DNA from 3 places in the Serratia sp. 121840015-1 genome. Region 1 is predicted to be linked to each of the others. Evidence: predicted binding sites of a transcription regulator. Region 1 holds the regulator's gene; each other region holds the start of a gene.
The links. Region 1 encodes PhoB, which activates phosphate uptake and scavenging genes when phosphate is short. Its sites were predicted from a motif close to CTGTCATAAAACTGNCNNAT; they were not measured.
Positions count from the first base shown of each region.

Region 1 (4,075 bases):
GCAGGCCCAGCTGCTCGCGGCGTTCGCAGGCCGCCTGATACAGCGCTTGGTAATGTTCGGCAATGGCTTCCTGCAGCGCCTGCTGTTTCTGCGCGCCGGATTCGCCGGCGCGGCTGGTGAGCAGATCGCGCGGCCGCAGAAAAGGAATGGCGCACAGCACGGCGCCCGGCTGGCCGTCGCGCCGGTTAAGCACCACGATCTGCTGCTCAAGGGAGCCCTGCGCACTCGCGATCACCGTGGTGTTCAGGCAAGAGAGCAGTTCCCGCGATTCGTTCAGCGTCGCTACCGAGTCGTGGTTGCCGCCCAACACCACCAGTTGGCAGCCGGTGCGCTGCAGTTCCACCACGAAGCGGTTGTACAGCTCGCGGGCGTAGCTGGGCGGCGAGCCGGTATCGAATAGGTCCCCGGCGACGATCAGCGCATCCACCTGCTGCTGCTCGATCTGTTCGATCAGCCAGTTCAGAAAAGCCTGGTGCTCGGCGGCGCGGCTTTTGGTGAAAAAGTACTGGCCAAGATGCCAGTCAGAGGTGTGGATCAGGCGCATGACACTCCCGGATGCAAAGGTAATGGCGATGATTATAAAGGCCGCGGCGGCGCCTGTCCCGGCGCAATGGCGACGACTACGGAATGATTTTTCTTTGCACCGGGAAATAATCGCTATGCTTACTGCCTATAACAGCCGCTTTTTTTCATAAAAGTGTCACAAAACTGACGCATAATGGCGCCCGCAAAGTCGCTAACACATTGGCAGGATTGACGATGGCAAGACGCATACTGGTGGTGGAAGACGAAGCGCCGATCCGTGAGATGGTGTGCTTTGTGTTGGAACAGAATGGTTACCAACCGTTGGAAGCCGAGGATTATGACAGCGCCGTGACGCGCCTGTCTGAGCCGTTCCCTGATTTGGTGTTGCTCGACTGGATGTTGCCCGGCGGTTCCGGCATTCAGTTTATCAAACATATGAAGCGCGAAGCGCTGACCCGCGATATTCCGGTCATGATGCTGACCGCGCGCGGCGAAGAGGAAGACCGCGTGCGCGGCCTGGAAGTGGGGGCGGATGATTATATCACCAAGCCGTTCTCGCCCAAGGAGCTGGTGGCGCGCATCAAGGCGGTCATGCGCCGCATTTCACCGATGGCGGTGGAAGAAGTGATTGAAATGCAAGGGCTGAGCCTGGATCCGTCCTCCCACCGCGTGATGGCTAACGATCAGGCGTTGGACATGGGGCCGACCGAGTTCAAGCTGCTGCACTTCTTTATGACCCACCCAGAGCGGGTTTATAGCCGTGAGCAGTTGCTTAATCACGTCTGGGGCACTAACGTTTATGTGGAAGACCGTACCGTTGACGTGCATATCCGTCGGCTCCGCAAGGCGTTAGAAACCAGTGGGCATGATAAAATGGTTCAAACCGTTCGGGGCACCGGCTACCGGTTCTCAACGCGCTACTGATCGCGCCGCGCTGGAGAATATGTCGTGTTAGAACGTCTGTCGTGGAAGAGGCTGGCTCTGGAGCTGGCTCTTTTTTGTCTGCCCGCCTTACTGCTGGGGCTGATTTTCGGTTATCTGCCCTGGTTCCTGCTGGCCTCCGCGCTGGCTGCGCTGGTGTGGAATTTCTACAACCAGCTCAAACTTTCCCATTGGCTGTGGATCGACCGCAGCATGACGCCGCCGCCCGGCCGCTGGAGCTGGGAGCCGCTGTTCTATGGCCTGTATCAGATGCAGCAGCGCAATCGCCGCCGCCGGCGTGAGCTGGCGCTGCTGATCAAGCGCTTTCGCAGCGGGGCCGAATCGCTGCCTGATGCGGTGGTGATGACCACCGTCGAAGGCAATATCTTCTGGTGTAATGGGCTGGCGCAGCATCTGCTCGGCTTTCGCTGGCCGGAAGACAACGGCCAGCACATCCTCAACCTGCTGCGCTATCCGGAATTCAGCCACTACCTGCAACAGCAGGAGTTCTCGCGCCCGCTGACGCTGCAGCTGAACAATGAACACTACGTCGAATTCCGCGTAATGCCTTACTCCGAAGGGCAGCTGCTGATGGTGGCGCGCGACGTCACCCAGATGCGCCAGCTGGAGGGCGCGCGGCGCAACTTCTTCGCCAACGTCAGCCATGAGCTGCGCACGCCGCTGACGGTGCTGCAGGGCTACCTGGAGATGATGGGCGATGAAGAGCAGGACGGCTCGCTGCGCAGCAAGGCACTCAGCACCATGCAAGAGCAGACTCGCCGGATGGACGGGCTGGTCAAGCAGCTGCTGACGCTGTCGCGCATTGAGGCGGCGCCCAATGTCGACATGAACGAGCGGGTAGATATCCCGCTGATGCTGCGGGTGTTGCAGCGCGAGGCGCAGTCGCTGAGCGGTGGCAATCACGAGATCACCTTCCGGGTTAACGAACAGCTCAACGTGTTCGGTAATGAAGACCAGTTGCGCAGCGCGGTGTCTAACCTGGTGTACAACGCGGTCAACCACACGCCGAAGGGCACCCATATCGAAGTGAGCTGGCAGCAGACGGCGCACGGCGCGCAGTTCCAGGTCAGCGATAACGGGCCGGGCATCGCCGCCGAACACCTTCCGCGCCTGACCGAGCGTTTTTACCGCGTCGACAAGGCACGTTCGCGCCAAACCGGCGGCAGCGGGCTGGGGCTGGCGATCGTCAAACACGCGCTCAGCCATCACGACGCGCGGCTGGAGATCCTCAGCGAGCCGGGGATCGGCACGCGCTTTATCTTTACCTTACCCAACCGGTTGATTGTTCCCGCCGCTTTATCAGAGAATGCGGTGAAAAATTAACGCGAGACACCGGTATGACCCGAATAACCCGAGGGCTGTTGCTTTGCCTGGCGCTGCTGGCCGGACGCGGCGCGCTGGCGCAGCCCGATGGCATGTTGGCGGGCAACCTGTCCAGCGTCGGCTCCGACACCCTGGCGAATCTGATGGCGTTGTGGGCGCAGGATTTCAGCCGGCATTACCCCAACGTTAACCTGCAGATCCAGGCCGCCGGCTCGTCGACCGCGCCGACCGCGTTGGCGGCGGGCGCCGCGCAGCTGGGCCCGATGAGCCGGCCGATGAAGGCGGCTGAGGTTTCGGCGTTCGAACACCGTTACGGCTATGCGCCGCTGGCGGTGCCGGTGGCGGTGGATGCGCTGGTGGTGTTGGTGCATCAGGACAACCCGCTGCGTGGCCTCAATCTGCAGCAGCTCGATCGCATTTTCTCCGCCACCCGGCGCTGCGGTGAGAGCAAACCGCTGACGCGCTGGGGCGAGCTGGGGCTCAGCGGCGATTGGGCGACGCGCTCGCTGCAGCGCTTCGGCCGCAACTCGGCTTCGGGCACCTACGGCTATTTCAAACTGCGCGCGCTGTGCGGCGGCGATTTTATGCCGCGCGTCAATGAGCTGCCCGGCTCGGCCTCGGTGGTGCAGGCGGTGGCCGGTTCGCTCAACGGCATCGGCTATGCCAGCATCGGCTTTCGCGCCAGCGGCGTGCGGCTGCTGCCGTTGGCGGAGTCGGGAGAGGACTATGTCGCACCTACCGCCGCCAACGTGCGCAACGATCGCTACCCGCTGTCGCGCTATCTCTATATCTACATCAACAAAGCCCCCAATCAACCGCTCGAGCCGCTGACCGCCGCGTTCCTCGACCGCGTGCTGTCGACCGCAGGGCAGAGCCTGGTCAATCACGACGGCTATCTGCCGCTGCCGCCGGCCGCCCTGCAGAAGACCCGCCAGGCGCTCGGCTTGCAGCCGCTCGCGTCGGCTACGGTGCAATAAGCGGCAAAAAGCGGCGTAATTTTCGCCTTTTTTCACGGCCAAACGGAGCTTATGCCACGCGAAAACCGGGCATTTATTGGCGTTTTCGCGCGGTAAAGTGATATATGCTTCACGTTTCGTGAATCTGTTGTTCAAAAATGATACAAATCATGTAGTGTATATTTATTGATAGCCAATATGATCGACTGGTGGCAAAAGTTTATATGGTCGATAGCTCTGCTTTTCGCCGTGCGCCTTGCCTTGAAGCGCTATAAACGTTTACCTTAGCCTTCGTTGTCGGATTAAACCTCCATTTTTATAACTCCTAA
Region 1 is NZ_JBSEYF010000003.1:119,841-123,915, forward strand. Features, by position in the region: gene sbcD (exonuclease subunit SbcD) at 1-544, opposite strand, end outside; gene phoB (phosphate response regulator transcription factor PhoB) at 760-1,449, shown strand; gene phoR (phosphate regulon sensor histidine kinase PhoR) at 1,474-2,790, shown strand; gene ACUXAC_RS16875 (PstS family phosphate ABC transporter substrate-binding protein) at 2,805-3,767, shown strand.

Region 2 (4,075 bases), on a different contig from region 1:
TGATCGCCTGCGTCAAACAGGGGCGCTATCGCTATTTCCGGCTGGCCGGTCAGCCGGTGGCCGAAGCGCTGGAAGGCCTGATGGCGCTGGCGGGCGTACCGCGCCCGTCGGTGAAAAGCAGCACGCCCACCACGCTGCAATATGCCCGCACCTGCTACGACCACATGGCGGGCGAGGTGGCGGTGAAGCTGCACGATCGGCTGCATGCGCTGAGCTGGCTGAGCGGTGAGGAAGACTACCGGTTAAGCGACGTCGGTCAGGCCGCGCTGGCGCGGCTGGGCGTCGATTGCTCCCCCGCCCCCACCCGCCGCCGCTTCGCCTGCGGCTGCCTGGACTGGAGCGAACGCCGATCTCACCTCGGTGGCGCACTGGGCGCCGCGCTGCTGGCCGCCTTTATTCAACGCGGCTGGATCGTCCGCCGGCTCGACAGCCGCGAGCTGCAGCTGACCCCCGCCGGTAAAAAAGCGCTGGCCGCACATTTTGAGCTCACGGTGTAACCCGGCGGCGGGGTAGTTTTACTGCAATACTCAAGGGGTACGCTTAAGTGACCCCGCCAACCCGAGGAGTTTCCATGCTCGATTCCACCCAATTCCCGATCGTCAAACGCTGGCCGACTCAGCACCCGGAACGGCTGCAGCTCTATTCCCTGCCGACGCCGAACGGCGTCAAAGTGTCCATCATGCTGGAAGAGATCGGCCTGCCTTATGAAGCGCACCTGATCGACATCGGCAACAACGAAACCTGGACGCCGGAATTTCTGGCGCTGAACCCGAACGGCAAGATCCCGGCGATCATCGATCCCGATGGCCCCGGCGGCCGACCGCTGCCGCTGTTCGAATCCGGCGCCATTCTGCTCTACCTGGCGGAAAAGAGCGGCCGTTTCCTGCCGCAGGATCCGGCGCAGCGTTATGAAACCATTCAGTGGGTGTTCTTCCAGATGGCCGCCGTCGGCCCAATGTTCGGCCAGCTCGGTTTCTTTCACAAATTCGCCGGGCGCGAGTATGAAGACAAACGGCCGCTGGAGCGCTACAAGAACGAATCGAAACGCCTGCTCGGCGTGCTGGAAACGCGCCTTGAAGGCCGCGACTGGATCATGGGCGCGGACTACACCATCGCCGATATCTCGCTGCTGGGCTGGGTGCGTAACCTGATCGGCTTTTATGAGGCGCGCGAGCTGGTGGCGTTCGACAGTTTCCCGCGCGTCGCGCAGTGGCTGGAGCGAGGTCTGGCGCGGCCGGCGGTGCAGCGCGGGCTGTCTATCCCGGCGCGCGCGGCCTGACGCCAAACGGGGTGGCCGCCGGGCCATCCCGTCTTTCGCTGTCATAAAATTGTCATCCCTCTGCTCTACTCTCCTTACGTAACAATTTGATGTTATTTACATTGTTGTATTACGACAAGGAGCTTACCCCATGCAACCTGCTGTATCCCTGATCGCCGGCGCCGTGCTGTCCGCCCTGCTCTGTTCTTCCGCCATCGCGGCGGAAACCTCGGCCAATGCCGATGGCCTGACCGAGCGCGCCGCGCGCGGCACCCTCACCGAGCCGGGCGGTGCCCGTCGTCTGGCCGGCGATCAGACCGCCGCGCTGAAGGCGTCGCTGTCGGACAAAACGGTGAAAAACGTGATCCTGCTGATCGGCGACGGCATGGGGGATTCCGAGATCACCGCCGCGCGTAACTACGCCGAAGGCGCAGGCGGTTACTTCAAGGGCATCGACGCTCTGCCGCTGACCGGGCAATACACCCACTACTCGCTGGACAAGAAAACCCACAAACCGGATTACGTAACCGACTCCGCCGCTTCCGCCACCGCCTGGGCCACCGGGGTAAAAACCTATAACGGCGCGCTCGGCGTGGACGTGAACGGCAAAGACCAACCAACGCTGCTGGAGATCGCCAAAGCGGCCGGCAAGGCCACCGGCAACGTCTCCACCGCCGAACTGCAGGACGCCACGCCGGCGGCGCTGGTGTCGCACGTCACCTCGCGCAAATGCTACGGCCCGGAGGAAACCAGCGACAAATGCGCCGCTAACGCGCTGGAAAACGGCGGCCGCGGCTCCATCACCGAGCAGCTGCTGAAAACCCGCGCCGACGTCACGCTGGGCGGCGGCGCGAAATCCTTCAACCAACTGGCGAAAAGCGGCGAATGGCAAGGAAAATCTCTGAAGGACCAGGCGGCAGCGCAGGGTTACCAGTGGGTGAGCAATGCGGATGAACTGCAGGCCGTTACCCTGGCCAATCAGCAAAAACCGCTGCTGGGCCTGTTCGCCGACGGCAACATGCCGGTGCGCTGGCTGGGGCCGAAAGCCAGCTATCACGGCAACCTCGACAAGCCGGCGGTAACCTGCGAAAACAACCCGGCGCGCACCGCGGCCACGCCAACGCTGGCGGCGATGACCGAAAAAGCGATCGCGCTGCTGAAAGACAACCCGAACGGTTTCTTCCTGCAGGTAGAGGGCGCGTCGATCGATAAGCAGGATCACGCCGCCAACCCGTGCGGGCAGATTGGTGAAACCGTCGATCTGGACGAAGCGGTGCAAAAAGCGCTGGCCTTCGCCCGCGCCGACGGCAACACGCTGGTGATCGTCACCGCCGACCACGCGCACTCCAGCCAGATCGTCGCCGCCGACGCCAAAGCGCCGGGCCTGACCCAGACCTTGACCACCAAAGACGGCGCGCCGATGACCCTCAGCTACGGCAACTCGGAAGAAGAATCGCAGGGGCACACCGGCACCCAGCTGCGCGTCGCGGCCTATGGCCCGCACGCCGCCAATGTGGTGGGGTTGACCGATCAGACCGATCTGTTCTTCACCATGCGCGATGCGATGGGCATCAAGTAACCGCCTTGTGAATCCTGGCCGCCCGCAACGGCGGCCATTTATTATTGGTTACCGATGCGTATTTGCAATTTAACCGCAATTATTGTGTGATAACGAAATAACGTTTAATTGCGCGACAATTAACCCCTAAAAATAACGCGGTTATACGGCCTTTCTCCCCTCTCTGTTTATTCCTGCGACAGCAACCGGCCGTTTTTTGCTTATATTCATTTTTTTTAGTTACAAAAGTAGTTTTTAACATTCTCGCAAACAATAATACCCCGCCAGTAACGTGAACCGATCAATTTGCATCCGGACGGCCTGCAATAGTTCACTTTTCGTTAAAAACCCTATTAACAAAAAGGCATTATCGCTGCCTATCGGCTCACGCCGGGCGGTCGGCTTCATTATTTTCCAGGGTAACTCCCGCTAAATTCTTTCACCTGCAATGAGTAGAATTTACACACAAGAGATTTAATTCAATGAGAAAATTACTCGTCCTGATTTTCAGTCTCAGCCTGTTTAGCGTTACGCAGCAGGCAGCGGCTGAAGAGAAGAATAAAACCGTCGACGTGGTGTTGATCGGCGGCGGCATCATGAGCGCGACCTTGGGTACCTATCTGCATGAGCTGGAGCCGACCTGGACCATCGACATGTACGAGCGCATGAACGGCGTGGCGGAAGAGAGCTCCAACGGCTGGAACAACGCCGGTACCGGCCACTCCGCCTTCAGCGAAATGAACTACACGCCGGAAAAAGCCGATGGCACCATCGACATCAGCAAGGCGGTGAAGGTCAACGAGTCTTTCGAAATCTCCCGCCAGTTCTGGTCTTATCAGGTGAAGAACGCTGTCCTGAAAGATCCGAAATCCTTCATTAACAGCGTGCCGCACATGAGCTTCGTGTGGGGTGACGACAACGTCAACTTCCTGCGTAAACGCTACGCGGCGCTGCAGCACAGCACCCTGTTCCGCGGCATGGAATACTCCGAAGATCCTGCGCAAATCAAACAGTGGGCGCCACTGGTGATGAACGGCCGCGATCCGGCGCAGAAAATCGCCGCGACCCGCATGCCGCTGGGTACCGACGTTAACTTCGGCGTGATCACCCACCAGCTGGTTGACGCGCTGAGCACCAGCGACAAGTTCAAGCTGAACCTGAGCCACGAAGTGCGCGACATCAAGCGCAACGCCGACCAGACCTGGAGCGTGACCGTTGCCGATCTGAACCGCGACGGTAAAGAAACCACCGTTAACGCC
Region 2 is NZ_JBSEYF010000001.1:2,486,341-2,490,415, forward strand. Features, by position in the region: gene ACUXAC_RS12045 (ArsR/SmtB family transcription factor) at 1-497, shown strand, start outside; gene ACUXAC_RS12050 (glutathione S-transferase N-terminal domain-containing protein) at 572-1,279, shown strand; gene phoA (alkaline phosphatase) at 1,410-2,837, shown strand; gene ACUXAC_RS12060 (malate:quinone oxidoreductase) at 3,299-4,075, shown strand, end outside.
Region 2: the regulator PhoB is predicted to act here: its motif matches at 1,318-1,337, upstream of phoA (alkaline phosphatase).

Region 3 (4,075 bases), on a different contig from region 1:
ACAGAAAGATCCACAGCACCGCCGCCACCGCCGGTGCCACCGCATAGGGCAGGATCATCAGCGTGCGATAGAGGCGGCTGCCGCGCAGCACGTAGTCCACCAGCGCGGCGAAGAACAGCGACACCGCCAGCCCGATGCCCGCCACCAGGAAGCTGAAGATCAGCGTGGTGTAGAACGAGTCGAGATAGTAAGGATCCTGAAACAGCTGCTTAAAGTTATCCAGCCCAACAAACTGGCTGGACAGGCCGAACGGATCGAGGCTCTGCACCGAATACCACAGCGCCTCGCCGGCGGGCCATAAAAAGAAGACGGCGGTAATCAGCAGCTGCGGCAGCACCAACGCATAGGGCAACCAGCTGCAGCCGAAACCGGGACGGGAAGATGACATAGCAGTTAAACCATTAATCGGGTACGGAAGGATTGGCGTGAAGACGCGAGCCCGATCGGACGGGCCCGCGACGCAGGGTTACTTGGTTGATGCTTCGAAACGGCGCAGCAGCACGTCACCGCGCTGCACGGCGGCGTCCAACGCCTGCTGAGGCGTTTTCTTACCGGTCCACACGCCTTCCAGTTCCTCATCCACCACGCTGCGGATCTGCGGCATGTTGCCCAGGCGCAGGCCCTTGGTGAACGGCAACGGCGGCTTGTTCAGCATCTGGCGAGTGGCGACGTCGGCACCCGGGTTCTTGTCGTAGAAGCCCTGCTGCTTGGTCAGATCGTAAGCCGCGGTGGTGATCGGCAGATAGCCGGTCTTCTGGTGCCATTCGGCGGCGATTTCCGGCTGCGCCAGGTACTGCAGGAACTCGGCCACGCCCTTGTAGGTGGCGGCGTCTTTGCCGTTCATCACCCACAGGCTGGCCCCGCCGATGATGGCGTTCTGCGGCGCGTTTTTCGCGTCAGCGTCGTACGGCATCATGCCGACGCCGTAGTTGAATTTGGCGTAGTGCTTGATGTCCGCCAGCGAACCGGAAGAAGCGGTGGTGATGGCGCAGTCGCCGTTATAAAACTTCTCGGTGGATTCGTCTTTGCGGCCGAAGTAGGTGAAATCGCCCTTCTTGTTCATCGCCTCCAGCAGCTCGATGTGCTTGACCTGCAGCGGCTTGTTGAACTCCAGCTTGGCGTTGGTGCCGCCGAACCCGTTGTTTTCGCTGGCGAACGGCACGCCGTGCCAGGCGCTGAAGTTCTCCAGCTGGATCCAGCCCTGCCAGCCGCTGGCGTAGCCGCACTTCATGCCGGCCTCACGCAGCTTGGCGGTATCCGCCGCCAGCTCCTGCCAGGTTTTCGGCGGCTGGTCCGGGTTCAGGCCGGCCTTCTTGAAGGCGTCTTTGTTGTAGTACAGCACCGGCGTGGAGCTGTTGAACGGCTGAGACAGCAGATGGCCGCTCTTGTTGTCGGTGTAATAGCCGGCTACCGTCGGCACGAACACCGACTCGTCGAAGTTGATGCCGGCCTCTTTAAACACCTCGTAGACCGGTTTGATGGCCTTACTGGCCATCATGGTGGCGGTACCCACCTCGTAAACCTGCAGGATCGCCGGCGCCTTGCCGGAGCGGTAAGCGGCGATACCCGCCGCCAGGCTCTGTTCGTAGTTGCCTTTATAAACCGGCACAATCTTGACGTCGCTGTGCGACTGGTTGAAGCGCTCCGCCAGGGAATCCACTTCCTTACCCAGTTCGCCTTCCATCGAATGCCAGAACGGGATCTCGGTCGCCGCCAGCGCCTGAGTGCTGACCGCCAGGGTCAACGCGACGCACAGCGTGGTTTTGCGAATAGCGTAGGTGAGCATGCCTAACTCCTGAAAAAAGCTGGTGTAAAAGCGCGTGAGCGAAAAGAATCAATTCTTGATGAGGGAGTGCCCCCTATAGCTTTCGAGTTGCAGCTAGGCGGCAACCTGCTGGCACCCTGGAGCTTAGCTAACTAAGTGACAGGGGGGCAGTCGGGCAGCCAACAACGCTGCGGCTCGAAAGATGACGGGGGATAACATGCCATGCGCGGATGACAGAAAAATAACCGTTATATGACAGCCACATGACGGCAAGGTGAAGTGAAGATGGCGGTTTGATGTCGGCGGCGGGCATGGGCTCCGCCGCCGCGAGGATTACAGCGAACGGCGCAGACGCGCCACCGCTTCCTGCATCTGCTGTTCGGTGGCGGTGGCGAACGACAGGCGGAAGGTCGAACGATCCGGGTTGTCGGAGAAGAAGTATTCCCCCGGCACGAACACCACGCCCTGCTGCAGGGTAGCGTTCAGCCATTCGGTGGCGTTGAACGGCTGGCGGAAACGTGCCCACAGGAACATGCCGCCCTTCGGCTTATCGAAGGTGATGTAGTCGCCCAGCTCCTGCTCCACCAAACCGGCCAGGATCTCGCCCTTCTGTTTGTAGGCGGCGCGGATCTTGTCGATCTGCGCCGGCAGGCGGCCCAGGCCGAGGTAGCATTCGACGATGCTCTGCGACAGCGCGCTGGCGTGCAGATCCGCCGCCTGCTTGATGATCGCCACTTTATGCAGCAGGAACGGCGGCAGGATCGCCCAGCCCAACCGCAGGCCCGGCGCCAGGATCTTGGAGAAGGTCGAGGTATAGATGATGTGGTCGGTGTTGCCCAGCACCCGCTGCGACACCTGATGCAGCGTCGGGTGGCGCTCTTCGGTAAAACGCAGCTCGCCGTACGGATCGTCTTCGATGATCAGGAAGTTATGTTCGGCGGCCAGCTTCACCAGCAGTTCGCGGCGCTCGGCGCTCAGAGTGATGCCGCTGGGGTTGCCGAAGTTCGGCACCACGTACACGCCCTTGATGCGCTGGGTTTTCAGCAGCTCGGCCAGCTCTTCCACCACCATGCCGTCGCTGTCGGACGAGACCGACATGATGTTGGCTTCCGCCAGCTCCAACGTTTGCAGCGCCGCCAGGTAGGTCGGGCGCTCCACCACGAACACGTCGCCGGGGTTGACGATGGCGCGCATCACCAAATCCAATGCCTGCTGCGAGCCGGCGGTGACCATCACCTCTTCCGCGCCAGCGGTGACGCCGCGCTCGGCGCACAGCGCGCAAATGCGCTCACGCAGCAGCGGGCTGCCCTCGGTCAGGCCATACTGGAACGCGCTTTTCGGCTGTTCGGTGATCGCCTGCTGGGTGGCGATGCTCAATCCTTCGAAATCGAACAGCGCATCAGAGGGGATGCCGCCCGCCAGCGAAATGACGTGTTCCATCTTGCTGTGTTTAAGCAATTCACGGATGGCCGAACTTTTTACGTTAACGATGCGCTGCGCGAGTAACCCTTCTGTCTTCATTTCTTCTTCTCGTACCTGATTATTTTAATTCGTAGGGGGGCGGATTAACCGCCCAGATACGCCGACCTCACTGCTTCGTTGGCTAACAATGCAGCCCCCGTATCTTCCAACACCACGCGGCCGTTTTCCAGCACATAACCGCGGTCCGCCAATTTCAGCGCCTGATTGGCGTTTTGTTCCACCAGGAAGATGGTCATGCCCTCTTCCCGCAGCTGCTGAATGATGTCGAAAATCTGCTGGATGATGATCGGCGCCAGCCCGAGCGAGGGCTCGTCGAGCAGCAGCAGCTTCGGCTGGCTCATCAGCGCGCGGCCGATGGCCAACATCTGCTGCTCGCCGCCGGACATGGTGCCGGCACGCTGGCTTCGGCGTTCCAGCAGGCGCGGGAACAGAGTGAACACCCGTTCGATGCGCTGTTGATACTGCCGGCGATCGGCGAAGAAGCCGCCCATCGCCAGGTTTTCTTCCACCGTCATGCGCGAGAAGACGCGCCGCCCTTCCGGCACGATCGCCACCGCTTCGCGCATGATGTGCGAGGTTTGCCACTGGGTGATGTCCTGGTTCTGAAAGACGATGCTGCCTTCGCTGGCGCGCGGCTCGCCGCACAGGGTGCCGAGCAGCGTGGTTTTACCGGCGCCGTTGGCGCCGATTAACGTCACGATTTCCCCCTGGCTTATCGTGAGACTAACCTGATGCAGCGCCTGAATTTTGCCGTAATGGGCGGATACCTGATTGAATGACAACATATTATTCTTCGCCCAAATAAGCCCGGATCACGTCCGGGTTGTT
Region 3 is NZ_JBSEYF010000006.1:251,681-255,755, reverse strand. Features, by position in the region: gene ugpA (sn-glycerol-3-phosphate ABC transporter permease UgpA) at 1-388, opposite strand, end outside; gene ugpB (sn-glycerol-3-phosphate ABC transporter substrate-binding protein UgpB) at 467-1,786, opposite strand; gene ACUXAC_RS22815 (aminotransferase-like domain-containing protein) at 2,099-3,286, opposite strand; gene livF (high-affinity branched-chain amino acid ABC transporter ATP-binding protein LivF) at 3,331-4,032, opposite strand; gene livG (high-affinity branched-chain amino acid ABC transporter ATP-binding protein LivG) at 4,034-4,075, opposite strand, start outside.
Region 3: the regulator PhoB is predicted to act here: its motif matches at 2,005-2,024, upstream of ugpB (sn-glycerol-3-phosphate ABC transporter substrate-binding protein UgpB).